3 regions of the Streptacidiphilus sp. PB12-B1b genome follow, and region 3 is predicted to be linked to each of the others. Evidence: riboswitches for the same ligand, from Rfam matches in the RefSeq annotation. Region 3 holds a riboswitch; each other region holds the start of a gene.
What was found. Region 3 has a riboswitch for cobalamin ahead of GXW83_RS25500 (cobalamin biosynthesis protein). Riboswitches for the same ligand answer to the same signal wherever they lie in the genome.
Positions count from the first base shown of each region.

Region 1: linked by a shared signal. The riboswitch ahead of metE (5-methyltetrahydropteroyltriglutamate--homocysteine S-methyltransferase) and the one ahead of GXW83_RS25500 (cobalamin biosynthesis protein) in region 3 are both predicted to bind cobalamin.
Region 2: linked by a shared signal. The riboswitch ahead of GXW83_RS05285 (ribonucleoside-diphosphate reductase subunit alpha) and the one ahead of GXW83_RS25500 (cobalamin biosynthesis protein) in region 3 are both predicted to bind cobalamin.

Region 1 covers NZ_CP048405.1:3,348,002-3,358,153, reverse strand. Annotated here, with positions in the region: gene GXW83_RS15100 (CocE/NonD family hydrolase) at 1-1,305, opposite strand, end outside; gene GXW83_RS15095 (TetR/AcrR family transcriptional regulator) at 1,354-2,022, shown strand; gene GXW83_RS15090 (hypothetical protein) at 2,199-2,651, opposite strand; gene GXW83_RS15085 (alpha/beta fold hydrolase) at 2,977-3,393, opposite strand; gene GXW83_RS34005 (hypothetical protein) at 3,377-3,652, shown strand; gene GXW83_RS15075 ((2Fe-2S)-binding protein) at 3,821-4,552, opposite strand; partial or broken gene GXW83_RS15070 (FAD-dependent monooxygenase) at 4,755-5,016, opposite strand; gene metE (5-methyltetrahydropteroyltriglutamate--homocysteine S-methyltransferase) at 5,279-7,588, opposite strand; cobalamin riboswitch at 7,726-7,948, opposite strand; gene GXW83_RS15060 (hypothetical protein) at 8,135-8,692, shown strand; gene hppD (4-hydroxyphenylpyruvate dioxygenase) at 8,969-10,152, shown strand, end outside.
Region 2 covers NZ_CP048405.1:1,134,067-1,144,218, forward strand. Annotated here, with positions in the region: gene GXW83_RS05270 (vitamin K epoxide reductase family protein) at 1-45, shown strand, start outside; gene GXW83_RS05275 (alpha/beta hydrolase) at 110-910, shown strand; gene GXW83_RS05280 (ribonucleotide-diphosphate reductase subunit beta) at 831-1,862, opposite strand; gene GXW83_RS05285 (ribonucleoside-diphosphate reductase subunit alpha) at 1,862-4,291, opposite strand; cobalamin riboswitch at 4,403-4,601, opposite strand; gene GXW83_RS05290 (GNAT family N-acetyltransferase) at 4,613-5,113, opposite strand; gene GXW83_RS05295 (LPXTG cell wall anchor domain-containing protein) at 5,247-6,272, shown strand; gene GXW83_RS05300 (tyrosine-protein phosphatase) at 6,256-7,101, opposite strand; gene GXW83_RS05305 (phospho-sugar mutase) at 7,176-8,912, opposite strand; gene GXW83_RS05310 (purine-nucleoside phosphorylase) at 9,034-9,852, opposite strand; gene GXW83_RS05315 (gamma-glutamylcyclotransferase) at 10,025-10,152, opposite strand, start outside.
Region 3 covers NZ_CP048405.1:5,894,546-5,904,697, forward strand. Annotated here, with positions in the region: gene GXW83_RS25485 (S9 family peptidase) at 1-779, opposite strand, end outside; gene GXW83_RS25490 (FAD-binding oxidoreductase) at 1,011-2,414, shown strand; gene GXW83_RS25495 (hypothetical protein) at 2,564-2,914, shown strand; cobalamin riboswitch at 3,080-3,210, shown strand; gene GXW83_RS25500 (cobalamin biosynthesis protein) at 3,325-4,332, shown strand; gene GXW83_RS25505 (cobyric acid synthase) at 4,329-5,825, shown strand; gene cobN (cobaltochelatase subunit CobN) at 5,987-9,619, shown strand; gene GXW83_RS25515 (putative cobaltochelatase) at 9,663-10,152, shown strand, end outside.

The sequences.
Region 1 (10,152 bases), 2.5 Mb from region 3:
CCCGATGAAGAGGTTGGCGTCGTCGGCACCGCGCAGCGACGCCCACAGGCGCAGGTTCATCGGGCCGGTCAGCTCGGTGTCCTGGGTGAAGGTGGTGGTGAACGCGGCGCAGTCGCGGCGCAGGTCGAGTTCGGCCGCGCCGGGCGCGGGGGTTGCGGTGGACAGGGTGCCGTCCGGGCCCAGGTGCAGGTCGCGCCAGTGGGTGCGGGCCAGGGGCCATTCCTGTTCGGCGCGGATCTCCGCGATGGTGGTGCGGCTCTCGCGGACCTCCAGGCGTACCGGCGGCGGCGGGGGTACGTCGTGGCCGCGCAGGTAGCGGTCGAAGAAGCCGAGCTGGGTGTACAGGGCGTCCGGGCTGTAGAAGGTGGCCCATTTGGGGCCGCGGTGGGTGTGGAGGAAGCGGTCGGTGGAGCCGGTCTGCTCGAAGGCCCGGAAGGAGCCGCGGGAGTGCAGGTTGCCGTCGGAGAAGCTGCCGCAGACGAGCATCGGTACCCGGATCCTGGTCAGGTCGGGGGTCATCGCCTGCCACCACTCGTCCCGCAGCGGATGCAGCGGCCGTTCCTTGGCCATGTCCCCGTGCAGGCGGGCTCCGTGCTTGGTCGCGGCCTGCCAGATTCGGGAGAACCCCTGTTCGACGATGCCGCCGTTGGTCATGAAGTCGCGGTAGACGTCGGTGAAGCCCTCCCACGGGCAGATCGCCTTCAGGTGCGGCGGTTGCAGCGCGGCGGCCTTGTACTGGGAGATCGCCAGGTAAGAGACGCCCAGCATGCCCACGGCGCCGTTCGACCACGGTTGGGTGCCGGCCCATTCGATCAGGTCGTAGACGTCCTGGGCCTCGGCGTCACTCATCAGCGAGCCGGTGCCCTGGGAGGTGCCGGCGCCGCGGGTGTCGGCGTTGACCACGGCGTATCCGTGCCCGGCCCACCAGGCCGGGTCGGGGGCCTCCCAGCCGGTCAGGTCGGAGATCCGCAAGGGGGCGGGCTGGTTCATGATCCGGTACTGGGCGTTGAGCGACCAGCCCCGGCGGGTGCGCCGGGGCAGCGCGTCCTTGCGGTAGGGGTGGGCGGACATGATCACCGGAAAGGGGCCGGGCCCCGCGGGCCGGTACACGTTGACCCGCAGCACGGTCCCGTCGCGCACGGTCACCGGAACGTCGCGGTCCCGCACCACGTCGGCGGGCGCTTCGTACACGGTGACCGGGGGCCGGAGCAGGGCCGCCAAGCGGATCCGCGCGTAGGCGACGCCGCCGGGACGGCGGCGAGGACGGTCCGGAAGCAGCGAGTCCTTCATTGTTTGAGTCCTCATACAATCAATTAGAACACCATGTCAGTCGATTTCGCTTAGGCTGGCAGCATGGACGCCGTGCCCGAGCAGACGAAGAAGCCCCGCAACACCAAGCGCCAGCGCGAGGCCGGTGAGGCCGCGCGCCGCGAGACCAAGCGGCAGCTCCTGGTCGCCGCCACCGAGGTGTTCCCCCGGCGCGGCTACGCGGCCACCCCGGTCTCGGCGGTCGCCGAGCACGCCGGGGTGTCCGTGCAGACGCTCTACCTCGCCTGGGGAAGCAAACGTGAGCTGTTCACCGCCAGCGTCCTGGCGCAACTGACCGGAAACGGCGAACTGGAGGAGCCGGCCTGGCGGCGGACGCTGCTGGAACAGCTCACCGCCGCCCGCCAGGGAGACACCCTGCGGGACCACTGCGCCGCTCTCGCAGCAGTGTTCTGCACCATCGCGCAACGGGCCGCCCCCGCCTGGAAGCTCATCCGCGACGCCGCCGGAAGCGATCCCGCCATCGCCGACGAGTGGCGCACGATCACCCTGAAACGACACGAGACCACCGCCGCGCTCCTGCAGACGTTCCCCGTCCCGGCTCCGGGCCCCGACCTGGAGGCAGCGGTCGACGCCGTGTGGGTACTGGCCGGCCCGGAGACCTTCGACCTGATGGTCACCGTCCGCGGGCACAGCATCGACCGGTTCCGCACCTGGCTCACCGACGCCCTCGAACGCGCCCTCGCCCCGGGCTGAACCCGGGAAGTACCCACGGCCGCTGACCCCCTGTCACCGCAGGACGGGCCGATCGGGTTGGGGCATGCCAGTGGCCCGGCCGTCCCGCATCGCCATGCGGGGCGGGAGCGTACCTCAGTGGGCCCCTTTCGGGGCCCTGGGGTCCAACTCGAGCGAGTGAAGCAATGTGGCGACGCCTACAGGCAGTTGCTCAAGGGGACGTTCGCAGGAGAGGAGACGGACGCGGCTGTGGGGCCGAACTCGGCACCGTTGACCACGTTGCCGTCCGCAGGATCCTCGGTCGTACCGCCCGCCTGCACATCCTTCGTGTCCGGCTGGTACTGGCAGGTGCCGTTGAGGAGGAGCTGGTAGTGCCCCTCAGAGGCGTACCCCTGGCCGGTGTTGACGACCGCGGCGGCTACCCTGGCCCTGAACTTCGCCCGACAGGAGGCTACAGAACATCCCGATGGGTACGTGACCACGAGATCGATCGTCAATGTGTTGTAGTCCGCCTGGGTGTTGTACAGACAGACGTCACCGGTCGGGCAGCCGTGGACGGTGGCGGCCTGAGCCGGGGCGCCGGATGCGAGGGCCAGGCCGGCGGCAAGGATCGGGGCGGACAGGACCGCGGCGAGGCGCTGGTGTTTCACGGCACGGCTCCCATGCTGTTCGTGGTCACGGAAACGGACGGGTGGACCTGCACGTTCGCCGTCCGCCCGCTCCCATGCAGTACACACCTCGGAACGACCCCGCGCCTCCTGGGCCGGACAGCGGTAGGCCGTGCGTGAGAGAGGAGTCCCGGACGGCCTCGTCGTACCGGTCCTTTCGGAGCCCTGGGGGTCCAACTCGGTTGCCCGGCCGTGCGACTGTCTCGCGCACATGTTCGGGAGCGCGGGCGACCGGCTGGACAGACGGTCGGGGCATCCCTCGGACACGACCGGCGCGGGTCCGGGCGGCGGTGCCGGCGGCAGGCGCTTACCGCTGGTCGAGGAAGTAGCGGGTGTGGTGGACGAAGGACTCGTGGTACTGGTGGTGGGCGCCGTGGCCCGAGTCCGGGTAGAGCAGCAGCTGGGCGTTGGGCAGGTGCTGCTGGAGGATGTAGGAATTGACGGTGGTGATGATGATGTCGTGGTTGCCGTTGACCACCAGGACCGGCAGGGTCAGGGCCTTGAGGTCCGGGAATTCGGGGTCCTTGACCGCGCCGTAGGCGGCGATCGCGGCAAGCTGGGCGATCACCGACTGCTGGGTGACGGGGGTGTCGCGGTCGGTGCGCTCGACGATCCGTTCGACGTAGGCGCGGCCGGCCGCCTGGCTGGTCTCGCTGGGTTCGAACAGGATGGGCAGCCACATGTCCTCCTGCCGCGGGTAGGTGCGGGTGAACAGCTCGCCCACCCACGCCGGGCGGGAGCCGATCTCCTCGCCGCCGCGCGGACCGGTGCCGACCAGGATCAGCCAGCGCTTCGCCCGGGCGGTGCAGGAGGCCGTCGGACTGGACCAGGAAGCGGCCTGGACCCGCGCCCTGGCCCTTTTCAGCCAGATGGCGGGCGCGTTGCTGCTGTCCCGCGCCGTCGTCTCCACCGACCCCTCGCTGGCTGACGAGATCCTCGCCGCCGCCCGCGAGGACCTGCACACCCGTGCCCACCAGAAGTGAGCGCGGCGGACGACGGTGACGACCGGCTCGTCGGGCGCCAGGCCGAACCGGCTCTGATCGCAGCACCGTCATCGCCCTGGTCTTCGGCGCGCTACTGGAGCGGTTCCTGCTCGGCCGCCCTGCCACGGCCGGGGTCCGGTCCGTCCCGTCGCCGATGGGCCGGTCCGGTCACCCGCGCCCCAGGACGCAGTCACCGCAGACGGCCCTTGCTCCTGTGGGCGCGGCCCGGTAGATCAGGCAGCAGCTGCGGCGGCGGAAGCCGTGCCCGGTGCCGTCGTGGGTCGCGCTGCCGAGCAGGGGCGGCCGCTCCAGCAGGGCGGACGCGAGCAGCCGCGCGCGCGGCGCGCACTCGGGCCGTGCGGACGCCAGCGCGCCGACGGCCCCGTTGACGGCGGAGGCGACGTTCCCCCTCAGCACCCGGGCGGAGACGGACATCTCCGCGACCATCAGCTCGATGTCCTTCAACGCCCCGTGCAGCACATCATCTGACAGGCCATCAGCCAAGGTCTGCACGTCACCGATGTGTCCCTGGCCCAGTGCAATGGACAGCGGAAACATCCCGCCGGGCACCTGCTGCCAGCGAAGGCGGTCCAACCGCCACGGCAGGACGGTCCCGTGCAGAACAGCCATGGCCAGAGCCGGCGAGAGCAGCCTGGCCGCCAGACCGAGGTGGGTGACCGAGGCCGCTACACGCAACTCCAGCTCCTGAGAAGTCCTGCCGCTGCCCGCGGCCAGGTACGACCGCACGGACTCGACCCGGTTGGACAGCACCTGCGGGTCCTTGACCAGCGCCGCCATGCTGTCCCACGGCGCGAGTATCTCCGAGGTCGGTGCGTGAGCCTGGACGGCGAAGAACGGGCCGAGGGCCGCCAACTCGTCGAGCATCTCCGCATCCGGCACCGGCGCGATCATGCCGCCCTGACCGGCTCTGACCGGGCGGGCACGGGCGCGGGTGATACGGCGGATCCGGTCATGGCCCTCATGATCGAGTCATCCTCGCGGCGACGCAAGGCGCTGCTTGGGCCGATGGTCGCGTTCGACGCAGACGTCCCTGCGTTCGCTTGGCGTTCAGGATGGCTGGACTTGGTCGAAGTGGGCGACGGCTTTACGTGGGTCCAGGTGTGGGACACGGGCAGGGCGTAGAAGGGGCGGTGGACGAAAGCGGTGCCGTGCCGGAGGAGGTCGAGGACGGGAGCGGCCCAGCCGTCGAACAGGGCCAGCAGGCTCGATCGCACGGCCTCGTCGTCCGCCAGGTCCAGGTTCGTGTGCCAGTCCAGCGGCGCGCGGAACTTGGCGTACACCTTGACGTGGCCGCCGCTGTTGCGCTGGGCGACGAAGGAGCGGTTGGCACCGTAGGCAGCCAGGTCGCGTTCGAGGACGGCGACGGTGCAGCCGTGGCGGTGCAGCACCGCCCCCGTCTGCCAGGCGGGATGCGTCGTCAGGGGGGAACCCGGTGGGGATCCGGGACTGCCCCGCAGCGGCGAGTGGGAACGACCGCCGGGCGACGTGCACCGCTTCCGCCGGGCCCACGCCGCACCGGTACGGCTCCCCCACCGGTCCGTGGTTGCTCGGCGCGGCCTGGGGCGGGCGGACGCGGTGGCGTGCCCGCCCGCCCCGGTGGCCGGGTCAGGCGTTGAGCTCCTCCCGGATCAGGCGGGCGGCCGCCACCAGGTGGTCCAGTGAGCTGCGGGTCTCCGGCCAGCCGCGGGTCTTCAGGCCGCAGTCGGGGTTGACCCACAGCCGTTCGGCCGGGATCGCGGCCAGGCCCTGACGCAGCAGGGCGGCGGCCTCCTGGGTGCTGGGAACGCGCGGCGAGTGGATGTCGTAGACACCCGGCCCGACCTCGCGCGGGTAGCCGACCTGGGCCAGCTCGTGGGCGACCTGCATGTGCGAGCGCGCCGCCTCCAATGAGATGACGTCGGCGTCGAGGTCGTCGATCGCGGTCATGATCTCGCCGAACTCGGCGTAGCACATGTGGGTGTGGATCTGGGTGTCGGCGCGGACCGCGCTGGTGCTGAGCCGGAACGCCTCGGTGGCCCAGGCCAGGTAGCCGGGACGGTCGGCGGCGCGCAGCGGCAGGGTCTCGCGCAGGGCCGGTTCGTCGACCTGGATCACGGCGGCGCCGGCCGCCTCCAGGTCGCCGACCTCGTCGCGCAGGGCCAGGGCGACCTGGCGGGCGGTGTCCGCCGGCGGCTGGTCGTCCCGGACGAAGGACCAGGCCAGCATGGTCACCGGGCCGGTGAGCATGCCCTTGACCGGACGGTCGGTCAGGCTCTGGGCGTAGCGGAACCACTCCACGGTCATCGGGGCGGGGCGGGAGATGTCCCCGGCCAGGACCGGCGGGCGCACGTAGCGGGTGCCGTACGACTGCACCCAGCCGTGCTGGGTGGCCAGGTAGCCGTGCAGCTGCTCGGCGAAGTACTGGACCATGTCGTTGCGCTCGGGCTCGCCGTGCACCAGGACGTCCAGCCCGGCCTTCTCCTGGTAGGCGATGACCTCACGCACCTCGGCCCGCATGCGCTCCTGGTAGCCCTCGGTGTCGATGCGCCCGGCGCGCAGGTCGGCGCGGGCCGTGCGCAGGTCGGTGGTCTGCGGGAAGGAGCCGATGGTCGTGGTGGGCAGCAGCGGCAGGTCCAGCCGGGCGCGCTGGGCCCGGGCGCGCTCGGCATAGGGCTGGGCGCGGTGGGCGTCCTGGTCGGTGGTCGCGGCCAGGCGGGCGCGTACGGCCGGGTCGCGGGTGATCGCGGAGGCGGCGCGGGAGGCCAGGTCGGCCCGGTTGGCGGCCAGTTGCGCGGCGATGGCGTCGGTGCCACGGCTGAGCGCCGTGGCCAGGGTGGTGATCTCGGCGGTCTTCTGGCGGGCGAAGGCCAGCCAGCGCGAGACCTGCGGATCCAGGTCGCGTTCGACGGCGGCGTCCAGCGGGACGTGCAGCAGCGAGCAGGAGGGGGCGACGTCGACCCGGTCGGCCAGCCCGAGCAGGGTGCCCAGGGTGGTGAGCGACTTCTCCAGGTTGTTGATCCAGATGTTGCGGCCGTCCACGACACCGGCCACCAGGCGCTTGCCGGGCAGGCCGCCGACGGCGGCCAGGTCGTCCAGATTGGCAGCGGCCGGGCCGGTGAAGTCCAGGCCGACGCCCTCGATCGGGGCCTTGGCCAGCACCGGCAGGGCCTGGCCCGCCCGGTCGAAGTAGGTCGCCACCAGGATCTTCGGGCGGTCGGTGACCGTGCCCAGCTCGCGGTAGATCCGGGCTGCGGCGTTGAGCTCGGCCGGAGTCCGGTCCTGCACCAGGCACGGCTCGTCCAGATGGACCCACTCCGCGCCCGCCGCGTGCAGGTCTTCCAGGAGTTCGGCGTAGACCGGCAGCAGGCGGTCCACCAGGGTGATCGGCTGGAAGTCGGCGGCGACGCCCGGCGCGGGTTTGGCCAGCAGCAGGTAGGTGAGCGGCCCGACCAGGACCGGCCGGGCGTTGTGGCCGAGCGCGAGGGCCTCGCTCAGCTCGCCGACGGGCTTCGCCGGGTTCGCGGCGAAGCCCGTGTCCGGGCCCAACTCGGGCACCAGATAGTGGTAGTTGGTGTCGAACCACTTGGTCATCTCCAGCGGCGCGACCTCCTGGGTGCCGCGCGCCATCGCAAAGTAGCCGTCCAGCGGATCGGCATCGACCGCGGCGCGGTGCCGCTCCGGGATCGCACCCACGGCGACGCTGGTGTCCAGAACGTGGTCGTACAAGGAGAAGTCCCCGGTGGGGATCTCGGTGATCCCGGCGTCGGCAAGGCTCTGCCAGGCGGCGCGGCGCAGCGTGGCGGCGGTCATGTGCAGGTCCTGGGCGTCGACCCGGCCGGTCCAGTAGCCCTCGACGGCCTTCTTCAGCTCACGGTTGGGGCCCTGCCGGGGATAGCCGTGGACGGTGGCCTGCGCGCTGGTGACACTCGGTGACACGGAACTCTCCTTCGCGAGTCGCGTTGCGATCCCGGGAGAGCACGGGGCGCGAAGGAACAGCAGTCAGGGCGCGGCCCCCTACCCGTGCCCGCCTGCTCCGCCAACCCGCCCACGAGGTCACCGAGATCACCGTGTGCAGGGAGCACGCGGGCAGTGGCAGGTCTTCGGACTCATGGGCACACCGGAGACCTGTTGGTACTCCGGCACCTACTGGCCGTCGCTTCCCGGACTGTGTCGTCCAGTGCGTGTGACGGCGGTCGTTCCCACTCACCGCTGCGGGGCAGTCCCGGATTCCCACCGGGTTCCCTCTTACGACGCCCTGCCTGGCAGACAGGGCGAACCGACTGCATTTACCAGCCTATCCCCATGGCGCCCTCCGCGTCCGGATCGCGGATGAACGGGTGCGGTTGCCGCATCCGCTCCGGGTGGCACCGGCCGAGGACGGAGGAGTCGGCCCGTGGCCCGACCGGGACGGAACTGCAACGTTCCGATCACGATCGGATCGTTCTGCATCCGAACTGATGGGCTGTCGGACCAGGGTGGCAGATGCGCTCTTCGGGACTGGCCAAGGGATGTGCCGCACTCCTGCTGACCGCCGCGCTGGGCGGCTGCGGCACCGAGCACGTGACCTCCTCGCAGGCGCAGGCGCAGGGGCGGACGGCCGCAGGGTCCGCGCGCCCGGTGCCGGAGGGGTTCTGCCTACCGCCCGAGGCGCAGGGCGACTCGACACCAGCCCCCTGCATCAGCGAGAGCTGGCAGCAGCGGACCGCGGAGAACCACGCGTACGCCAGCCAACTGCCAGCCGCACCGAGCGCCGAGGCGCTGGACCAGCCCCTGGCCGCGACCCTGCGGACCGCACTCCAGCACCTGGTCGGCAAGCCGGTCACCCAGGCACAGCTGCAGACAGTCACGGCGACGGCCACCAGGATGACGCCGGCCGCCGTCGCGGTCACCGCCTTCTCGGCGACCGACCCGGTGGACATGTCCGTGGTGGTCGAACCGCCCGCAGGCGACTGCATCCATGGCGACATCGTCGGCACCTCGGTCACCACCGAGGTCACCGGCTACCTCGCCGACGGCGGCTGCGCCCCGGCGCCCCAGTAACCCACGGCGACCGCACGCTGACGCGCCTCGGCGGTCCGACGCGGGGGCGGATTCCGGGTACGGCAGGGCTTTTCCATGGCCGCGTCCGCCGCGTCCCTGCAGACGGTGATTAGGGCGACCTTGCTCGATCCACTGGACAATATGCTCAGTGATTGTGCCGGATGGCTGGGCAGATCGTACAGGTTGTGCAGCCCAGCGAGGCACTCTTGTCCCCCACGGCTTCATACGGTGTGCTCTGTGTCCATCGCCGCAGTGCTCAGTGGAGGAGAACGACCCGTGACCATCGAGACCACCCTCACCGACCAGGAACGACTCGCCGAACTCGACCTGGGCCAGCTGCGTCAGCTGGTCGGGCTCGTGGAGTACGACGGGGACCGGGACCCCTTCCCGGTGACCGGCTGGGACGCCGTGGTCTGGTCGGTGGGCAACGCCACGCAGGCGTCGCTGTTCTTCCAGGCCGTCTTCGGGATGGAGTTGATCGCCTACTCCGGCCCCACCACCGGCAACCGCGACCACCACGCCTATGTGCTGCGCTCGGGCGCGGCCCGGTTCGTCGTCAAGGGCGGGGTGGACCCGGACAGCGAGCTGCTGGACCACCACCGCCGCCACGGCGACGGGGTGGTGGACATCGCGCTGGAGGTCCCGGATGTGGACAAGTGCATCGAGCACGCCCGCACCCAGGGCGCGACCGTCCTGGTCGAGCCGCACGACGTCACCGACGAGCACGGCACCGTGCGTACGGCCGCCATCGCCACCTACGGCGAGACCCGGCACACGCTGGTCGACCGCTCCCGCTACACCGGCCCCTACCTGCCCGGCTACGTCGCCCGCAGCAGCGGCTGGGTCAAGCCGCAGGGCGAGCCCAAGCGCCTGTTCCAGGCCCTGGACCACGTCGTGGGCAATGTCGAGCTGGGCAAGATGGACCAGTGGGTGGACTTCTACAACCGGGTCATGGGCTTCACCAACATGGCCGAGTTCGTCGGGGACGACATCGCCACCGAGTACTCGGCGCTGATGAGCAAGGTCGTCGCCAACGGCAACCACCGGGTGAAGTTCCCGCTGAACGAGCCGGCCGTCGGCAAGAAGCGCTCCCAGATCGACGAGTACCTGGACTTCTACCGCGCGCCCGGCGTCCAGCACCTGGCCTTGGCGACCAACGACATCCTCGCCACCGTGGACGTGCTGCGGTCCAAGGGCGTGGAGTTCCTGGACGCGCCCGACTCGTACTACACCGACCCGAAGCTGCGCGCCCGCATCGGCCAGGTCCGGGTACCGGTCGAGGAGTTGGCCTCGCGCGGCATCCTGGTCGACCGCGACGAGGACGGCTACCTGCTGCAGATCTTCACCAAGCCGATCGGTGACCGGCCGACCGTCTTCTTCGAGCTGATCGAGCGCCACGGCTCGCTGGGCTTCGGCAAGGGCAACTTCCAGGCGCTGTTCGAGGCCATCGAGCGCGAGCA
Region 2 (10,152 bases), 4.8 Mb from region 3:
ATGATCCTCATCCGCTTCTGGTCCTACTGGAAGACCCTGCTCTGAGAGCGGTGGGGCGGGTGGTGAGGTTGGTCCAGAGGCGGTGCGGGCGGAGTCGAAGCTGATGACGATGAGGGTGTCCAGGCCGGAGAGCGACTCGCGGGTGAGCGGGGTGTGCGCCTTCCTGGAGGCGAAGGGCTGTCCCGTCGTCGCCGTGGCCAACCCGCTGCGCGGGGTGGCGTCGGACTCGGCGTACCTGCTGAGCGTCCTGAAGACCATCAGCGGTCCGATCGTGCCGGTGGGGCACTCCTACGCGGGCTTCCTGATCAGCTCCGCGGCTGCGGCGGATCCCGAGGTCAAGGCGCTGGTCTATGTCGCCGCCTGCATCCCCGAGAAGGGCGAGAGCCCCGCGGAGCTGACCTACAAGTTCCCCGGGTCGCAGCTGACCGGGAGCAACCTGCTCACCCGCCCGGAGCCGGGCGGGACCGACATCTACATCAACCCGGCCGACTTCAGCTCGGTGTACGCCGGCGGCCTCTCCCCGGAGCAGACCGCGCCGGCGGAGCCGGCCACCGTCAACCCGCCGGCCTCCGTGCCCAAGTGGGAGATCGTCGCGCTCCACGACAACGCGATCCCGACCAAGGCCGAGTTCTCCATGGCCCAGCGGGCCTGCGCCCGGGGCGTCACCGCCGACTCGGCCATGACGTCCCGGCCGCCGCCCCGCAGGTGGTGGACCGCGTCATCCTCCAGGCGGCGCGCTCCGCCGGCTAGACCCGCCGGACCCGCGCCTCCCGCCGCGCCTTCCGCGCCGGGAGGCGCGATCCGCCCCGCCCGAGGTCGTCGACGCCGGGTCAGAAGTCGTCGTCGAAGGAGACCGAGCCCTCGACGGCCACCTGGTACGCGGAGACCCGGCGTTCGAAGAAGTTGGTGAGCTCCTGGACGCCCTGGAGCTCCATGAAGCCGAACGGGTTCTCCGAGCCGTAGCGGACCGGCAGGCCGAGGCGGGCGAGGCGCTGGTCGGCCACGCACTCCAGGTACTGCCGCATGGAGTCCGTGTTCATGCCGGGCAGGCCCTCGCCGCACAGGTCGCGGGCGAACTGCAGCTCGGCCTCGACGGCCTCCTCCAGCATCGCGGTGACCTGCGCGCCCAACTCGTCGTCCCACAGGTCGGGTTCCTCGGCGCGGACGGTGTCCACCACCTGGAACGCGAAGTCCATGTGCATGGACTCGTCGCGGAACACCCAGTTGGTGCCGGTGGCGAGCCCGTGCAGCAGGCCGCGCGAGCGGAACCAGTAGACGTACGCGAAGGCCCCGTAGAAGAACAGCCCCTCGATGCAGGCCGCGAAGCAGATCAGGTTGAGCAGGAAGCGCCGGCGGTCGGCCTTGGTGTGCAGCGCGTCGAGCTTCTCCACCTCGTTGATCCAGCGGAAGCAGAATTGGGCCTTCTCGCGGATGGAGGGGATGTTCTCCACCGCGGCGAAGGCCGCGTTGCGGTCCTCCGGGTCGGGCAGGTAGGTGTCCAGCAGGGTCAGGTAGAACTGGACGTGCACGGCCTCCTCGAACAGCTGGCGGGACAGGTACAACCGCGCCTCGGGCGAGTTGATGTGCTTGTACAGCGTCAGCACCAGGTTGTTGGAGACGATGGAGTCGCCGGTTGCGAAGAACGCGACCAGGCGGCCCAGCAGGTGGCGCTCGTCCGCGCTCAGCTTGGCCAGGTCGGCGACGTCCGAGTGCAGGTCCACCTCCTCCACGGTCCAGGTGTTCTTGATGGCGTTGCGGTAGTGCTCGTAGAAGTCCGGGTAGCGCATCGGACGCAGGGTCAGTTCGAAGCCCGGGTCGAGCAGGTTCTTCTCGGCGGCGCGGGGCGTGGCGGGGTCGGACATCACTGGCATGCCTCGCAGGACTCGGGGTTCTCAAGGGAGCAGGCGATCGCCGCGTCGTCCTCGACGATCGGCAGGTCGTTGGAGAGGTCGGCCGGCTGGCTCAGCGGCGGAGCGGCCTCGGTGACCGGCGCGGCCTCGGCGGCCTGGGCCGCCTGGGCGGCGCGGGCGATCCGGGTGGCCGGGCGGGAGCGCAGGTAGTAGGTGGTCTTCAGGCCGACCTTCCAGGCGTACGCGTACATCGAGCTGAGCTTGCCGATGGTGGGCGAGGCCAGGAACAGGTTCAGCGACTGGCTCTGATCCAGGTACGGCATCCGGGCCGCGGCCAGGTCGATCAGCGCGCGCTGCGGCAGCTCCCAGGCGGTGCGGTAGAGCGACTTGAGGTCGTCCGGCAGGCCGGGGATCTCCAGCGCCGAGCCGTTGGCCTCGCGCAGCGACTCGCGGGCGGCGGAGGTCCACAGCCCGAGCGCCTTGAGGTCGGCCACCAGGTACGGGTTGACCTGGAGGAACTCCCCGCTCAGGGTCTCCCGCTTGAACAGGTTGGACACCTGCGGCTCGATGCACTCGTACACGCCCGCGATGGAGGCGATGGTCGCGGTCGGGGCGATCGCCAGCAGCAGCGAGTTGCGCAGCCCGGTGACGGCGATCCGCTCGCGCAGCGCGGCCCAGCGGTCGGCCCAGGCGGTGGCGGTGTCGAAGTGGTCGATGTGCAGCTGGCCGCGCGCGGCGCGGGTCTCCTGGTACGCCTCGTGCCTGCCGAGGCGCTCGGCCAGGTCGCAGCTGGTCTCGTAGGCGGCGAGCATGATCCGCTCGGAGATCCGGGTGGACAGCTCCTTGGCCTCGGCCGAGTCGAAGTCCAGCCGGAGCCGGAAGAAGACGTCCTGCAGGCCCATGACGCCCAGGCCGACCGGCCGCCAGCGGGAGTTGGAGGCGGCGGCCTCGGGGGTCGGGTAGAAGTTGATGTCCACGACCCGGTCCAGGAAGGTCACGGCGGTGCGGACGGTGGCGTCCAGCCGCTCCCAGTCCATCGAGCCGTCGGCCAGCAGGTGCGCGCCGAGGTTGACCGAGCCGAGGTTGCAGACGGCGGTCTCGGAGTCGTCGGTGACCTCGATGATCTCCGTGCACAGGTTGGACGAGTGGACGGTGCGGCCGGGCAGCGCGGTCTGGTTGGCGGCGCGGTTGGAGGCGTCCTTGAAGGTCATCCAGCCGTTGCCGGTCTGCGCCAGGGTGCGCATCATCCGGGCGTACAGGGAGCGGGCCGGGACGGTGCGGGCGGCCAGCCCGGCGGCCTCGGCCTTGGTGTAGGCGGCGTCGAACTCCGCGCCCCACAGGTCGACCAGTTCGGGGACGTCGCCGGGGGAGAACAGCGACCACTCGGCGTCGGCCTCGACCCGGCGCATGAACTCGTCCGGGATCCAGTGCGCCAGGTTGAGGTTGTGGGTGCGCCGGGCCTCCTCGCCGGTGCTGTCGCGCAGCTCCAGGAACTCCTCGATGTCCGCGTGCCAGGTCTCCAGGTAGACGCAGGCGGCGCCCTTGCGCCGGCCGCCCTGGTTGACCGCCGCCACCGACGAGTCCAGCGTGCGCAGGAACGGCACGATGCCGTTGGACTGGCCGTTGGTGCCCCGGATCAGGCTGCCGCGCGAGCGGATCCGGCTGTACGACAGGCCGATGCCGCCCGCGTGCTTGCTGAGCCGGGCGATCTGCGCGTAGCGGGCGTAGATCGAGTCCAGCTCGTCCAGCGGGGAGTCCAGCAGGTAGCAGGAGGACATCTGCGGGTGCCGGGTGCCGGAGTTGAACAGGGTCGGCGAGGAGGGCAGGTACTCCAGCCGACTCATCAGCCGGTACAGCTCGGCGACCTCGGCCACGGAGCCGGTGTCCCCGCCGATCTGCAGCCCGCAGGCGACGCGCAGCATGAAGTGCTGCGGGGTCTCGATGACCTGACGGGTGATCGGGTGGCGCAGCAGGTAGCGGGAGTAGACGGTGCGCAGCCCGAAGTACTCGAAGCGGTCGTCCCCGGCGGGGTCGACCACCGCGTCCAGGGCCGCGGCGTGGGCGGCGACGAACGCGGCGGTGGGGTCGCCGATCAGCCCCTCGCGGTGACCGACAGTGATCGAGGCGGCGAAGCAGGTGGAGCCCTGGCCGGCCGCCTCCTCGCGGATCTCCTCGGCCAGGAGGCGGGCCGCGAGCCGGGAGTACTGCGGGTCCTCGGCGATGAGCGCGGCGGCGGCCTCGGTGGCCAGCCCGCGCAGTTCGGCGTAGTCCGCGCCGCCGCTGCGGCCGCGCAGGGCGGCGGCGGCGACCCGTCCGGGGTCCACCTCGGGGAGGTCGGCGGAGCGCTCGGTGAGCGTACGCAGCAGGGCAGCGCCGGGGCCGTCAGGGGTGCCGGGTGCACCGGCCTGGGCAGGCAGGGTGGCGGTTGCTGTGTCAGTCACGTTCGCTCCTCGTTGGCGGCGGCCGGTCGGCGAGGGGCCGCCTCGGGCGGAGCGAGGCGTGCGAAAGCGCAAGACGGCAGCGCGCAGCACATCCTCGGCCCACCCTCGGGGCCCGGAAGTCATGCCGTCGGCAGGTAATCGGACTTGCGGGCGCGATTCCGGGCGACCGGAAGGGTCGGGACGCTCGGGGCGCAGCCGCTCACCGCTGCGGGGCAGTCCCGGATTCGCACCGGGTTCCCCTGCTTCGACAGCGAGAGTGAGCATACATCTGGTGGCGCTGGCTGGAAGCACCACCAGATGTTGTGTCGGGCGTGAGCAGATTCACTGGACTAGTTCCAATGCATAGGTCATCAGTTCGACTCCCGGGGCGGGGGACCAGTCGCGGGCCGGGGTGCGTACGAAGCCGAGCCGTTCGTAGATCCGGTGCGCGCGGACCATGGCCGGCTGGGTCGACATCACCAGCCTCGGCAGGCCCCGCTCGCGCGCCCGTTCGATGCAGGCGCGCACCAGCGCCTCGCCCGCGCCCCGCCCGCGCGCCTCCGCCGAGACCGCCAGCATCCGGAACTCGCCCTCCTGCCCCTGCGCCAGATCCGCGTACGGAGAACCCGGCGGCGCGAAGGTCACCGACCCCAGCAGCGCCCCCGAGAGCGGGTCCACGGCGACCAGCAGCTCGGCCCGCCGGGCCCGGTCGCGGCCGTCGCGCAGGCGCGCCGCGTTGGCGCTGTCGCGCGCGGTGTGGCCGTCGCCGATGAAGGATTCGGCGGTGAGATCCCCGGCGGCGTCGAGCTCGGACGCGAGGGCGGGGCGGATGACGATGTCCATGCCCGAGAGTCTGCCCCAGCGCCGGAAGGGGCTCGGAACGGGGCCCGGCACCGGAATGGCGGTACCCGGTCGTCGTCGCCGAGCGTGACGACTGGTGGCGTGTCAGATTCAAAAAGTGACTACTACAACACGCATGCGCAGGACGATAGGACTGGGCCTGGCCGCCTTGGTGGCCGGGCCGCTGGGGGCGATGGGCACGGCGGGCATGGCCCACGCGGCCGCGACGGCGACGGCGACCGCGACGACGGCACGGGCGGGCGGGGCGGTACGCGCCGCCGCGCCGGAGGCGGCGGCCTGCGGGGCCGTCAGCAGGGCCTCGCACGACAGCGCCCAGCCCGCCGTGAGACCCCGTCAGTCGCACCGCACGAGCCCGGCGGGCGGCCACGCCTCCACCACCGGGCACCCGTCGCAGAGCCGGGCCGACCCGGGCTGCGACAGCGCCCGCCCGGCGGCCGACAGCGCGGTCCGCCCGCGGCCGCAGCGGCCCGTCCGGATCGCCCCGGCGACGGGAGCCCGGGCCGTCGACCTCCGGACGGCAGCGGCTCCGGCAGCGGCCGTGGCGGCGGCTGCGGCGGTGGACCCGCACCCAGCCCGCGCGGCGGCGCACACAGCACCGCACGCAGCACCGCACGCAGCACCGCACGGGACGCAGCCGCAGGCCGGGGGCAGCGCGGGCGGGGACGGCCGTGGGGAGACCGGCAAGGGCGGCAAGGGCAAGGGCGGCCACGGCCACGGCGCGGGGAAGGGCCACGGCGGTAAGGGCCACGGCGGCGGCAAGGGCGGCCACGGCGGGACGGACGCCGCCGTGCCGGTCGGGCTGGACGCGGTCGCGCACAGCGGCGGCCGTGGCGGCGCCGGGAACCAGGACGGCGGCTGGAGCGGTCAGGCCGCCGACGCCGACGGGAGCGGCGCCGGCTGGGCCGGTCGCGGCGGCCAGGACGGCGACGGCGACCACAGCGACCGCGGCGACCACGGCGGGCGGGACGGCCACGACGGCTGGGACGGCCGTGACGGTCACGGCGGCGCCCGGCCGGAGCTGGCCGCCACCGGCGTCTCCGGCGAGGGCACGCTGCTGATCGGCGGCGCCGCCGCCGTGGCGCTCGGCGGCGGCGCCGGGCTGCTGCTGCTCCGGCGGCGGGTGCTCAGGCGCTCTCTGTGAGCAGCTCCCGCAGCCGCCGCAGCTCCTCCGAGGTCAGCCCGAGGTGGCGCAGGTACGCCTGCATGCTGCCGTAGCGGCCGGACGTCCGGCGGAGGAAGAGGGCGAGCAGGTCGGGGTGGACCGGTCGGGAGATCCGGTCCACCCCGTGTTCGTCGAGGTAGTGCACCGGTTCGCCGAGCAGCCCGAGGCCAAGGTTGGACAGGACGTAGTCGTCGGTGATGTCGGCCTCGTCCACGCCCAGGGCGGAGAGGATGACGGCCACGGTGACCCCGGTGCGGTCCTTGCCGACGGCGCAGTGCAGCAGCGCGGGCAGCGCGCCGGGCTCCAGCAGCCGCCGGACGCAGGCGAGGATCGGCGGGCCCGCGACGTCCGCCATGAAGGCGTACATGGGCTCCAGCGGGTGGTGCGGGGCGGCCGGGGCCCCGCCCTGCCCGTCGGCGTCCGGCTCGCCGTCGAGGGAGGCGTCGGGGGAGGCGTCGACGGCCGAGTCCGGGTTGCCGGAGGTGGCTTCGAACGGCGGCAGGGTCGGCAGGTTGACCGAGCTGAACGGCAGCCCGTGGGACAGGTCCGGCCAGCGCCGGATCTCGGGCTCGCTGCGCAGGTCGACAACGGTGTTCAGGCCCAGCTCGGCCAGGCGTTCGGCACCCTCGGGCGTCAGCTCGCCGAGCGCGCCCGAGCGGTAGAGCGCGCCCGCGCGCACCCGTCGGCCGTCGGCGGCGGCGAACCCGCCGACGTCGCGCAGGTTGTGCACGCCGGGGACGTCCAGCAGGCGCTCGCTGCCGGTCAGCGCGCCGGCAGCGGATATGGCGGGGGTGTCGGTGGTCTCCATGGCCGCCACCCTAGGGCGCGGGCGCTCCGCTCCACCCGGCCCCCGCCGACTGCGGGGCCCGGGCGGAGCGGGGGTCACAGGCCCGCGGCGGCGGAGAGGTCGCGGGTGAGGTCGGCCAGCAGGTCGGCCGCCCGGGCGCGCGCGGGGGCGAGGCCGGAGGCGGAGGCGACCGGGAGGACGACCTCCAGGTAGCACTTGAGCTTGGGCTCGGTGCCGGACGGGCGGACCACCACCCGGGCCGCGGCGACCGCGTCGCCGCTGAGCCGGTAGCGCAGGCCGTCGGTGGGCGGCAGCCCGCCCACCCCCTGGTCCAGGTCGTCGGCCTGGTCCACGGCCAGCCCGCCGAGCGCGGTCGGCGGCTGTTCCCGCAGCCGGGCCATGGCCGCGTCGATCAGCTTCAGGTCGGTCAGCCGCACCGACAGCTGGCTGGTGGCGTGCAGCCCGTGCCGGACGGCCAGCTCGTCCAGCAGGTCGTTCAGGGTGCGGCCGTCGGCCTTGAGGACGGCGGCGAGTTCGGCGACGGCCAGGGCGGCGGTGATGCCGTCCTTGTCGCGCACGCCCTGCGGGTCGACGCAGTAGCCGAGCGCCTCCTCGTAGCCGTAGCGCAGTCCGGGGGCGCGGGAGATCCACTTGAAGCCGGTGAGGGTCTCGGCGTAGGGCAGCCCGGCGGCTTCGGCGATCCGCGACAGCAGTGAGGAGGAGACGATGGTGGTGGCGAAGGCCCCCTGCGCGCCGCGCGCGGCCAGGTGGGTGGCGAGCAGGGCGCCCACCTCGTCCCCGTGCAGCATCCGCCAGCCGGCGTCGTCAGCGTCGGCGGTACCGGCGTCGGTGGCGCGGACGGCGACGGCGAGGCGGTCGGCGTCCGGGTCGTTGGCGATGATCAGGTCGGGCTGTCCGGGCGGGCCCTGCTCGGCCGCGGTGCGGATGGCCAGGTCCATCGCCCCCGGCTCCTCCGGGTTGGGGAAGGCGACGGTGGGGAAGTCCGGGTCGGGGTCGGCCTGGGCGGCCACCGTCAGCGGGGCCGGGAAGCCCGCGCGGTCGAAGGCGGCGAGCAGCGTGTCCCGGCCGACGCCGTGCAGCGGGGTGTAGACGACGCTCAGGTCGCGCGGGGTGGCCGGGTCCAGGGTGGTGAGCGCGCGGGCCAGGTACGGCTCGACGATCTGCTGTCCGGTCAGCACCTGCCAGCCCCCGGCGGCGCGCGGGACGTCCGCCAGCGAGCCGATGGCGTCGATCCGGGCGGCGATGTCGGCGTCCTGCGGCGGGACGATCTGCGCGCCGTCGCCCAGGTAGACCTTGTAGCCGTTGTCCCGGGCCGGGTTGTGGCTGGCGGTGACCATCACCCCGGCCACCGCGCCCAGGTGGCGGATGGCGAAGGCCAGCACCGGCGTGGGCAGCGGGCCGGGCAGCAGCGCGGCCCGCAGCCCCGCCCCGACCACGGCGGCGGCCGTGTCCAGGGCGAAGTCGCGCGACTTGTACCGGGCGTCGTAGCCGATCACCACCAGGCCGTCCGGGGAGTCCTGGCGCAGGTAGGCGGCCAGCCCGGCGGCGGTGCGCAGCACCACGGCGCGGTTCATCCGGGTCGGCCCGGCACCCATCTCGCCGCGCAGCCCGGCGGTGCCGAACCGCAGCGTCCCGGAGAACCGCTCGGCCAGCTCGGACCAGGCCCGGGCCTCGTCCTCGGAGCCGTCGCCCTCGCCGCACTCGGCGGCGGCGAGGAGGGCGGACAGCTCGGCCCGGGTGTCCGGGTCGGGGTCCTCGGCGAGCCAGCTCCGGGCCCGGGAGAGCAGGTCGGTGGCGGGGATCGGCGTCATGGAGTCATCCGTTCCGTTCATTGTCCGGCGCCTCGGTGGCCGGGGTGGTCGTCCGGTGGTGTTCGCCGTTGGTCTCCGGGGGTGGCCCGGCGGCGGGCGGCGGGCGCCGGTCAGCCGGTGGTCACAGCCGCTGCAGGACGTCGGCGAGCAGCGCCCCCATGCGGGAGGCGGACGCCTGGCCTGCGGCCAGCACCTCGGCGTGGTTGAGCGGCTCGCCGCTCAGGCCCGCGGCGAGGTTGGTGACCAGGGAGAGGCCGAGGACCTCGGCCCCCGCCTCGCGGGCGGCGATGGCCTCGAGGACGGTGGACATGCCGACCAGGTCCGCGCCCATCGTCCGGACCATCCGGATCTCGGCCGGGGTCTCGTAGTGCGGGCCGGGGAACTGGGCGTAGACGCCCTCCTCCAGGCCGGGGTCGACCTCCCGGCACAGGGCGCGCAGGCGCGGCGAGTAGAGGTCGGTGAGGTCGACGAAGTTGGCGCCGACGATGGGCGAGGCCGCCGTCAGGTTGAGGTGGTCGCTGATGAGCACCGGCTGGCCGGGCGTCATGCCCGCCCGCAGGCCGCCGCAGCCGTTGGTGAGGACCACCGTGCGGCATCCGGCGGCGACGGCGGTGCGGACGCCGTGGGCGACGGCGGCGACGCCGTGCCCCTCGTAGTAGTGGGTGCGGCCGAGGAAGACCAGGGCGCGGGTGCCGCCGATCTGGAGCGACCGGACCTTGCCGGAGTGGCCGGCGACGGCGGGCGGTGGGAACCCGGGGAGTTCGGTGACCGGGAACTCGCAGGCAGGGGCGCCGAGCTCGTCGGCTGCCGGAACCCAGCCGGAGCCCATCACCAGAGCCACGTCGTGCTGTTCCACACCGGTGAGGGCGCGCACGGCTGCGGCGGCGTCCTTGGCGGCGGCGTAGGGATCGGTGATGACCGACTGAAGGTATGCGTTCACGCGACGAGGATAACCACGAAACCTACGCGCGTAGAAGTGGTCCGGGCCGATGGTCCCGGTTTGGCACCGTCTGGTCCATCCCGAGGTCCGTCAGATGGACGCCCGGACCGGCGTCGGACGGGTATCGATTGAGGAGGAAAGCGGACAGAATGCCGCGCCCGCCCGGCAGGGCCTAGCAGGGGCGCTTGCGCAGTTCCATCACGTAGTCGTGCGGGGCGCCCGCGGACTCCGCCGCGTCGGCGATGATGCCGAGGTAGCGCGCCGAGGGCAGGCCGCCCTCGTAGTCGTTGAGGACGTACG
Region 3 (10,152 bases):
GCCGTGGTCGCGCCGATCGACCAGCCGTGGAGCAGGACCCGCCCGAAGCCGCCGGACAGGGCCAGCTGGACGGCCGCCTCCACGTCCCGCCACTCGGTCTCGCCGAAATGCGAGAGGCCGTCCGGCGAGCGCGGCGCGCCCTCGTCGTTGCGATAGGTCACGGCCAGCACCTGCACCTTGAGCCGGGTCAGCAGCGGCAGCAGCGGCAGCACCTGCTGTCGGTCCTCGCCGGGGCCGTGGACGGCCACCACGCACAGGTCGCGGGCGCCGGACAGGTACCAGGCGGGCATGGGCCCGAGCTCGCCGCGGACCAGGGGCTCGGTGAAGTCCAGCCCGAGCGCGGTGGACGGGTCGCCGACCAGCACCCGCGGGGTGATCCGGACGGCGGTGCCGTCGGGGGGCGCCGTGCCGCTCTCCAGCCGGCGGACGACGGTGCGGTCGGTGGTGCCGATCACCTCGCCGACCACGGCCCGGCCGGAGCGGCCGGAGCCCAGGCCGGCGGCGGGCACGGAGCCGGCGACGGGGCCGGTGCCGTCCGGACCGGAGCCGTCCGGGCCCCACTCCAGGGCGTAGCGGCCCGGGCGGAGCGTCTCCCCGCTGCGGGTCAGCTCGATCCGGCCGTCGGCGGAGGCCTGCACCCGCAGCCCACCGCCCCCGGCCGGAGGCGTCTCCCGGGGCCGGACCGAGAAATCGGAGGCCGCCCGGCTCGCCGCCAGCACCGCCGCACCGGCTCCGACGGCGGCTGCGGCGGCCACGGCTGCTGCCCTTCCCCAACGCATGTCGCTCCCCACGCTCGGCGGTGCCCGCTCGGTACTCCTCCCCGCCATCCCAGTGCCCATGCACGGCGCGCGCCAGCCGGGCGCGGCCATCCGGCGGACGCCCGGAACGCCCGTCCGTCCGACGCTGTGTCCCGTTTCCCGGCGGGAGGCTGACAGAGTGCGCATTGCCGCTGCTCGCGGCGGATGGGTACGGTCCGGAAAACCCACTCCTCGCGGAAGCAGGTCCTCCTGATGGGCACGTCCGCCATCGCCAACGGCGGTGTCTCGTTCTGGTACGCGGAGGCGGGCGTCCCCGCGCCGCGCACGCCCCTCGACGGCTCGGCCGAGGCCGACGTCTGCATCGTCGGCGGGGGCTACACCGGGCTGTGGACCGCGTACTACCTGAAGAAGGCCGATCCCGGGCTCCGGATCACCGTGCTGGAGCAGCGCTTCTGCGGCTACGGCGCGTCAGGCCGCAACGGCGGCTGGCTCTACAACGGCTTCGCCGGGCGCGGCGCCTTCGCCCGCCGGTACGGCAAGCCCGGCGCGGTGGCCATGCAGCAGGCGATGAACCGGTCCGTGGACGAGGTGATCGAGGTCTGCGCGGCCGAGGGCATCGAGGCCGACATCGTCAAGGGCGGCATGATGGAGGTCGCCTACACCCCGGCGCAGCTGGACCGGCTGCGCGGGTACGTCGCCACCGAGCACGCCTACGGCGAGACGGACCAGGTGCTGCTCGGCGCCGCCGAGGCAGCCGCGCGGATCAGCGTCGCCGGGACGCTGGGCGGCAGCTGGACGCCGCACGGGGCCCGGATCCAGCCGGCGAAGCTGGCCCGGGGGCTGGCCCGGGTGGTCCGGGCGCTGGGCGTGACCGTGCACGAGGGCACGGCGGTGCGGGAGATCCTGCCCGCCGCCGACGGCCGCCCGGCCCGGGCGGTGACCGCGACCGGGACCGTGTCGGCGCGGTACGTGCTGCGGGCCACCGAGGGCTTCACCTCGGCGCTGCGCGGCGAGCGGCGCTCCTGGCTGCCGATGAACTCGTCCATGGTGGTGACCGAGCCGCTGCCCCGGGAGTTCTGGGACTCGGTCGGCTGGGAGGGCCGGGAGACCCTCGGCGACATGGCGCACGCGTACATGTACGCCCAGCGCACCGCCGACGACCGGATCGCGCTGGGCGGGCGCGGGGTGCCGTACCGCTTCGGCTCGCGCACCGACAACGACGGGCGGACCGCACAGCAGACCGTCGACCAGCTGCGGGAGATCATGGTCCGCTTCTTCCCGGCCGCGCGGGACGTGCGGATCGCACACGCCTGGTCCGGGGTGCTCGGGGTGCCGCGCGACTGGTGCTCCACCGTCGAGCTGGACCGGGCCTCCGGCCTGGGCTGGGCCGGGGGCTACGTCGGCAGCGGCGTCACCACCACCAACCTGGCCGCCCGGACCCTGCGCGACCTGGTGCTGCGCGAGGACGGCAGCGAGCTGACCGGCCTGCCGTGGGTGGGCCACCAGGTCCGCCGCTGGGAGCCGGAGCCGCTGCGCTGGATCGGCGTGCACGGCATGTACGCCGCCTACCACGCCGCCGACCGGCAGGAACGCGGCGGCCGGACCACCACCTCGCCGATCGCCCGATTGGCGGACGTGGTCTCCGGGCGGCACTGACACGGTCACCGACAGGCATTGCTGACACGCGTCACTGACAGGCAGTGACCGGGCGTGGGCGCTCCGAGATGCGGAAACGCCCGCCGGAGCGGACGCTGGACTCCGGGGGGTTCCACCGGACCGCAGCACTCAACGACCTTGGGGTGCCCATGTCTGTCCTTGCCTGGCTGCTCATCGCCCCGCTGGGGCTGCTTCTGATCCTCGGCCTCGCCTGGTTCGAGGACACCGTCCTGCGCCCGCCGGCCAGCCCGGCGGACCAGGTGCTGCAACGCCAGACGGAGACAGTCGCGCCCGCGCGGCGCGGCCGGGCCACCGGTCGGTCCAACCCCGTCGCCCAGATCTCCCAGGCCGCCAAGGCCGCGCAGGCGGCCCAGGCCGGAAAGGTCGCCCAGGTCGCCCAGGTCGCCCAGGGCACGGCGGAGCTGCTCAGCCTGGTCAGGCTGCAGCCTCGGCGCACCGCCGAGCGGCCGGGCGCGGGCGGCCGCGACAGCGCCGCCTGAGCCGCCCGACGCGAGGACGCCGAGCCCGTGCCGCACCCGGCGCGGGCTCGGCGTCCTCGCGTCCGGCCGGGGGGGCGGGCGCCGGGTGTGAGAAGAGTCGCCGGGCCGTGTGTTGACGGTCGGTCCGGCAGCGTGGTGGGATCATTGCGCCAAACGGAGGCATGCAGAGGAAGCCGGTGCGAATCCGGCGCGGTCCCGCCACTGTCACCGGGGAGCGCTTTCGAACGACGGCCACGGCAGTGCGGTACCGCTGCGGGAAGGCCCGGAAGCGCGTCGATCCGGAAGCCAGGAGACTCTCGCCCCCGGTACGTCGATCCAGGGCGCGGACCCTGAGTGAGGACATCCCACGCCATGCGCGTCCCCTGCCTGCCACCCCCGCACGCCGCCCCCACCGTCCCGCAGCCGCTCCGCTGACCGCCGTGCGCAGCGCACCGGCCCTGGGCGTCGCGGCGGGATACGCCGCCGACGCCGCCTTCGGCGACCCCCGGCGCGGGCACCCGGTGGCCGGGTTCGGCCGGGCGGCCGGGGCGCTGGAGCGACGGCTGTGGCGTGACCACCGGGCGGTCGGCGCGGCCTTCACCGCCCTGTGCGTCGGGACGGTCGCGGCCGGGGCGATCGCCGCCGAGCGCGCGGTGCGCGGGCCCTCGGGCGGCGGCTCCTCCGTCCGTTCCCCGGGCCTGGCGTCGGCGGGCCGGATGCTGCTGGCCGGGGCGGCGACCTGGACCGTGCTCGGCGGCGCGTCGCTGGTCCGCGAGGCGCGGACGATCGGCGGCTCGCTGCACGCCGGGGACCTGCCCGCCGCCCGCGCGCGGCTGCCGTACCTGTGCGGGCGCGACCCGCGCGGGCTGACGGAGCAGCAGATCGCCCGCGCGGTGGTGGAGTCCGTCGCCGAGAACACCGCCGACGCCGTGGTCAACGCCCTGGTCTGGGGCGCGCTGGCGGGCACGCCGGGGCTGCTGGCCTTCCGGGCGGTGAACACCCTGGACGCCATGGTCGGCCACCGCTCGCCGCGCTACCTGCGCTTCGGCTGGGCCTCGGCCCGGCTGGACGACGTCGCGGGCTGGCCCGGCGCCCGGCTGACCGCGCTGCTGACCGTCGCCGCCGCCGGTCCCGGGCGGCGCGCGGAGACCTGGCGGGTCTGGCGGCGCGACGCCTCGGCCCACCCCAGCCCCAACGCCGGCCAGGCCGAGGCGGCCTTCGCGGGCGCACTCGGCGTCCGCCTCGGCGGGACGCTGGCGTACGGGACCAGGACCGAGCACCGGCCGGTGCTGGCGGCCGAGTGCCGTCCGGTGGCGGTCGGCGACATCGAACGGGCGTGCGTGCTGTCGCGCCGGGTGGGGCTGCTGGCCGTCGGCGCGGCGGTCGCGGCGGTCCTGCTCCGGGAACGCCTCGGCGGACGTGGGAGGGAACGGCGTTGACGGGTGCACTGCTGGTCGCGGGGACGACCTCGGACGCGGGCAAGAGCGTGGTCACCGCGGGCATCTGCCGTTGGCTGGCCCGCACCGGCGTCTCGGTCGCGCCGTTCAAGGCGCAGAACATGTCGCTCAACTCCTTCGTCACCGCCGACGGCGCGGAGATCGGCCGGGCCCAGGCCATGCAGGCGGCGGCCGCCGGGATCGAGCCGGAGGCGGCGATGAACCCGGTGCTGCTCAAGCCCGGCTCGGACAGCCGCAGCCAGGTCGTGGTGCTGGGCCGCCCGGTGGCCGAGGTCGGCGCGCTCGACTACCACCAGCGCAAGCCCGCGCTGCTGCGGATCGCCCTGGACTGCCTGGCCGACCTGCGCCGCCGCCACGACGTGGTGGTGTGCGAGGGCGCGGGCTCCCCCGCCGAGATCAACCTGCGCGACCGCGACCTGGCCAACATGGGCCTGGCCACCGCCGCCGGACTGCCGGTGGTGGTCGTCGGCGACATCGACCGGGGCGGGGTGTTCGCCTCCATGTACGGGACGCTGGCGCTGCTGTCGGCGGAGGACCAGCGGCACATCGGCGGCTGGATCGTCAACAAGTTCCGCGGCGACGTCCGGCTGCTCCAGCCCGGCCTGGACATGCTGCTGAAGCTGACCGGGCGCCCCACCGTCGGCGTACTGCCGATGCTGCAGGGCCTGTGGCTGGACGCCGAGGACTCGCTCGACCTGGCCGGGCTGGTCGACCGGGCCCCGAGCGGCCCCGCCCACGGCGCGGAGGTGCTGCGGGTGTCGGTGGTGCGGCTGCCCCGGCTGTCCAACTTCACCGACGTCGACGCCCTGGCCCAGGAGCCCGGCGTCCTGGTCCGCTGGGCCACCCGGCCGGAGGAGCTGGCCGACGCCGACCTGGTGGTCCTGCCCGGCAGCCGCGCCACCGTCGCCGACCTGGCCTGGCTGCGCGAGCGCGGCCTGGACGCGGCCCTGGCCCGGCGGGCCGCGCAGGGACAGCCGCTGCTCGGCGTCTGCGGCGGCTACCAGATGCTGGCGCGCGAGGTCGTGGACGAGGTCGAGTCCCGGGCCGGGGCCGTCCCCGGACTCGGACTGCTCCCGGTGCGAGTGGAGTTCGCCCGGGAGAAGACCCTGGCCCGCCCGGTCGGCGAGGCGTACGGGCAGACCGTCGCCGGGTACGAGATCCACCACGGGGTGGCCACCGTGGAGGGCGGCGAGCCGTTCCTCGACGGCTGCCGCACCGGCGCGGTCTGGGGCACCACCTGGCACGGCGCGCTGGAGAACGACGGCTTCCGCCGGGCCTTCCTGCGGGAGGTCGCCCAGCTGGCCGGGCGCGCTTTCACCCCCGCGCCGGACACCTGCTTCGCCGCCGCCCGCGAGGACCGGCTGGACCGGCTCGCGGACCTGATCGAGGAGCACGCCGACACGGCGGCGCTGCTGCGGCTGATCGAGGGCGGCGTGCCGACCGGGCTGCCGTTCGTACCGCCGGGCGCACCGTGACCGCCCCGCCTCGCACACCCCCGCCCTCTTCACCCGCTTCACCACCGACGCCGTCCTCACCATCCTCACCACCGACAGGGGAGACCACCGTGGCCACGCAGGCCGAGCAGGACCAGCCGACCCGGCCGTCGGGAGCGCCGCACACCGCGACGGTCCTGCTGCTGTCCACCGCCGACACCGACCTGCTGGCGGCCCGCGCCGCCGGTGCGGACTACCGCATCGGCAACCCCACCCGGCTGGACACCGGCGCGGAGCTGCGCGCGCTGCTCGACGGCGCGGACGTCGTCGTCGTCCGGCTGCTCGGCGGCCGCCGCGCCTGGGAGGACGGGCTGGCAGTGATCGCCGCCTCCGGCGTGCCGACTGTGCTGCTGGGCGGCGAGGCCGTGCCCGACGCCGAGCTGATGGGCATGAGCTCGGTGCCCGCGGGCGTCGTCGCCGAGGCGCTGGCGTACCTGGTCGAGGGCGGCCCGGCCAACCTCGGCGAGCTGGCCCGGTTCCTCTCCGACACGGTGCTGCTCACCGGCGAGGGCTTCGCCGCGCCCCAGCCGATGCCGCAGTACGGCGTCAGCGGGCAGCGCGGGTTCACCGACGGCCGCCCCACGGTCGGAGTGCTCTTCTACCGGGCGCACGAACTCTCCGGCAACACCGCGTTCGTGGAGACCCTCTGCGACGCGGTCGAGGCCCGCGGCGGCAACGCGCTGCCGGTCTTCTGCGGTTCGCTCCGAGGGGCGGACGCCGGGCTGTACCAGCTGCTGGGGCGGTGCGACGCGGTGGTCGCCACCGTCCTCGCCTCCGGCGGCACGGTGGCCGCCGACGCCTCCGCCGGTGGCGCGGAGGAGAGTTGGGACACCGGCGCGCTGGCCGAGCTGGACATCCCGGTGATCCAGGGCCTGTGCCTGACCACCGGACGAGCCGCCTGGGAGGCCTCCGACGCGGCCCTCTCCCCCATGGACGCGGCCATGCAGGTGGCCATCCCCGAGTTCGACGGCCGGATCATCACCGTGCCCTTCTCCTTCAAGGAGCTGGGCGAGGACGGCATCCCCGGCTATGTCGCCGATCCGGAGCGGGCCGCCCGGGTCGCCGGGATCGCCCTGCGGCACGCCGCGCTGCGGCACAAGCCCAACGCCGAGAAGAAGATCGCGGTCGTCTTCACCGCCTACCCCACCAAGCACTCCCGGGTGGGCAACGCGGTCGGGCTGGACACCCCGGCCTCCGCCGTGCAACTCCTGGACGCCCTGCGGGGGGCGGGCTACGGCGTCAGCGACTACCCCTCCGGCGGGGACGAACTGATCCACCGTCTGATCGCGGCCGGCGGCCACGACGTGGAGTGGCTGACCGAGGAGCAGCTGCGGGCCGCCCCGGCGCGGGTGCCGCTCGCCGACTACCAGGGCTGGTTCGACTCCCTGGAAGGGGAGTTGCGCGAGGGCATCCGCAGCCACTGGGGGGACGCCCCGGGCAGCCTGTACGTGGACGGCGACGAGATCGTGCTGGCCTCGCTGGAGTTCGGCAATGTGGTGCTGATGATCCAGCCGCCGCGCGGCTTCGGCGAGAACCCCATCGCCATCTACCACGACCCGGACCTGCCGCCCTCGCACCACTACCTGGCCGCCTACCGCTGGCTGGAGCAGTCCTGGGGCGCGGACGCCGTCATCCACCTGGGCAAGCACGGCACCATGGAGTGGCTGCCCGGCAAGGGCCTGGGCCTGTCGGCGGGGTGCGCCCCGGACGCGGTGCTGGGCGAGCTGCCGCTGGTCTACCCGTTCATCGTGAACGACCCCGGCGAGGGCACCCAGGCCAAGCGGCGCGGCCACGCCACCGTGGTGGACCACCTCGTCCCGCCGATGGCCCGCGCCGACACCTACGGCGACCTGGCCAAGCTGGAGCAGCTGCTGGACGAGTACGCCCTGGTCAAGGACCTGGACCCGGCCAAGGCCCCGGCCGTGCGGGCGCAGATCTGGACCCTGGTGAAGGCCGCCGAGCTGCACCACGACCTGCATGTGGACGACCAGCCGGACGAGGACGCGTTCGACGAGTTCGTCATGCACATCGACGGCTACCTGTGCGAGATCAAGGACGTGCAGATCCGCGACGGGCTGCACATCCTCGGCGGCGGCCCGGTCGGCGAGGCGCGGGTCAACCTGGTGCTGGCAGTGCTGCGCTCGGCGCAGGTGTGGGGCGGCCAGGCGGACGCCCTGCCGGGCCTGCGGGCCAGCCTGGCACGGGAGTTCGGACTGTCGGAGAAGGCCCTGCTGGCCGAGCCGGGGGCGCCGGTGACGGTCCCCGCCGAGCTGACCGGGCTGGTCGCCGGGCCGTCGCGGACCGGCTCGGACGCGGTGGACCTGCTGGAGCAGCTGTGCCGCCGACTGGCGGAGGGGATGGAGGCGGCCGGCTGGACGACGGCCGCCGCCGGGAAACTGGTCACTGAAGTGACTGGACGTCAGATCCCGGACGCGGTAGCGGTGCTGGAGTTCGCCGCGACCGAGGTCGTGCCCCGACTGGAGCGCACCACCGACGAACTGACGCACGTGCTGCGGGCGTTGCGCGGCGGGTACGTCCCGGCCGGCCCCTCGGGATCGCCCACCCGCGGCCTGGTCAACGTCCTGCCGACCGGGCGCAACTTCTACTCGGTCGACCCCAAGGCCATTCCCTCGCGGCTGTCCTGGGAGGTCGGCCAGGCCCTGGCGGACTCGCTGGTCGCCCGCTACCTGGCCGACAACGGCGGCTACCCGCGCTCGGTGGGGCTCACCGTGTGGGGCACCTCCTGCATGCGCACCCAGGGCGACGACATCGCGGAGATCCTGGCGTTGCTCGGCTGCCGCCCGGTGTGGGACGACGCCTCCCGCCGGGTCACCGGCTTCGAGATCGTCCCGGCCGCCGAACTGGGCCGCCCGCGCGTGGATGTGACGGTCCGTATCTCCGGCTTCTTCCGCGACGCCTTCCCGCATGTGGTGGCGCTGCTGGACGACGCGGTGCAGGCCGTGGCCGCGCTGGACGAGCCGGAGGAGGCCAATTACGTCCGGGCGCACGTGGAGCAGGACACCGCCGAGCACGGCGACCGCCGCCGGGCCACCGCCCGGATCTTCGGTTCCAAGCCCGGCGCGTACGGCGCGGGCCTGCTGCCGCTGATCGACGCCCGCAACTGGCGCTCCGACGCCGACCTGGCCGAGGTGTACGCGGTGTGGGGCGGCTACGCCTACGGTCGCGGCCTGGACGGCCGCGCCGCCCGGGGCGACATGGAGCAGGCGTTCCGGCGGATCTCGGTGGCGGCGAAGAACGTCGACACCCGGGAGCACGACCTGGTCGACGCGGATGACTACTTCCAGTACCACGGCGGCATGGTGGCCATGGTCCGGCACCTGACCGGCGCCTCGCCCGAGGCGTACGTCGGCGACAGCGCCACCCCGGACCAGGTGCGGACCCGCACCCTGGGCGAGGAGACGCACCGGGTGTTCCGGGCCCGGGTGGTCAACCCGCGCTGGATGGCCGCGATGCGCCGGCACGGCTACAAGGGCGCGTTCGAGATGGCCGCCACCGTCGACTACCTGTTCGGCTACGACGCCACGGCCGGGGTGGTGGACGACTGGATGTACGAGAAGCTGGCGACCGAGTACGTCTTCGACGCCGACAACCAGGAGTTCATGCGGCAGTCCAACCCGTGGGCGCTGCGCGGCATCACCGAGCGGCTGCTGGAGGCGGCCGACCGCTCGCTGTGGGCCGAGCCGGACCAGGCCACCCTGGACCGGCTGCGCGCGGTCTACCTGGAGCTCGAAGGCGATCTGGAGGGCGGCGAATGAGCGGGCGACCGACCCCCACCCGTACCGGCCGAGGAGGCGCACGATGAGCAACCGCTATCCCTTCACCGCCGTCGTCGGCATGGACGACCTGCGGCTCGCGCTGCTGATCAACGCCGTCTCCCCGGCCGTCGGCGGGGTGCTGGTGCGCGGCGAGAAGGGCACCGCCAAGTCCACCGCCGTCCGCGCCCTGGCCGGGCTGCTGCCGCCGCTCGCGGTGGTCGACGGCTGCCGGTTCGCCTGCGACCCGGCCGCGCCCGACCCGCAGTGCCCGGACGGCCCGCACGAACCCGCGAGCGGCGCCTCCGGGCCCGGCGGCGTGCGGCCGACCCGGCTGGTGGAGCTGCCGGTCGGGGTCTCCGAGGACCGGATCGTCGGCTCGCTGGACCTGGAGCGGGCGCTGGCCGAGGGCGTGAAGGCGTACGAGCCGGGGCTGCTCGCCGCAGCCCACCGGGGCGTGCTCTACATCGACGAGGTCAACCTGCTCGGCGACCACCTGGTCGACCTGCTGCTGGACGCCGCCGCGATGGGCCGCT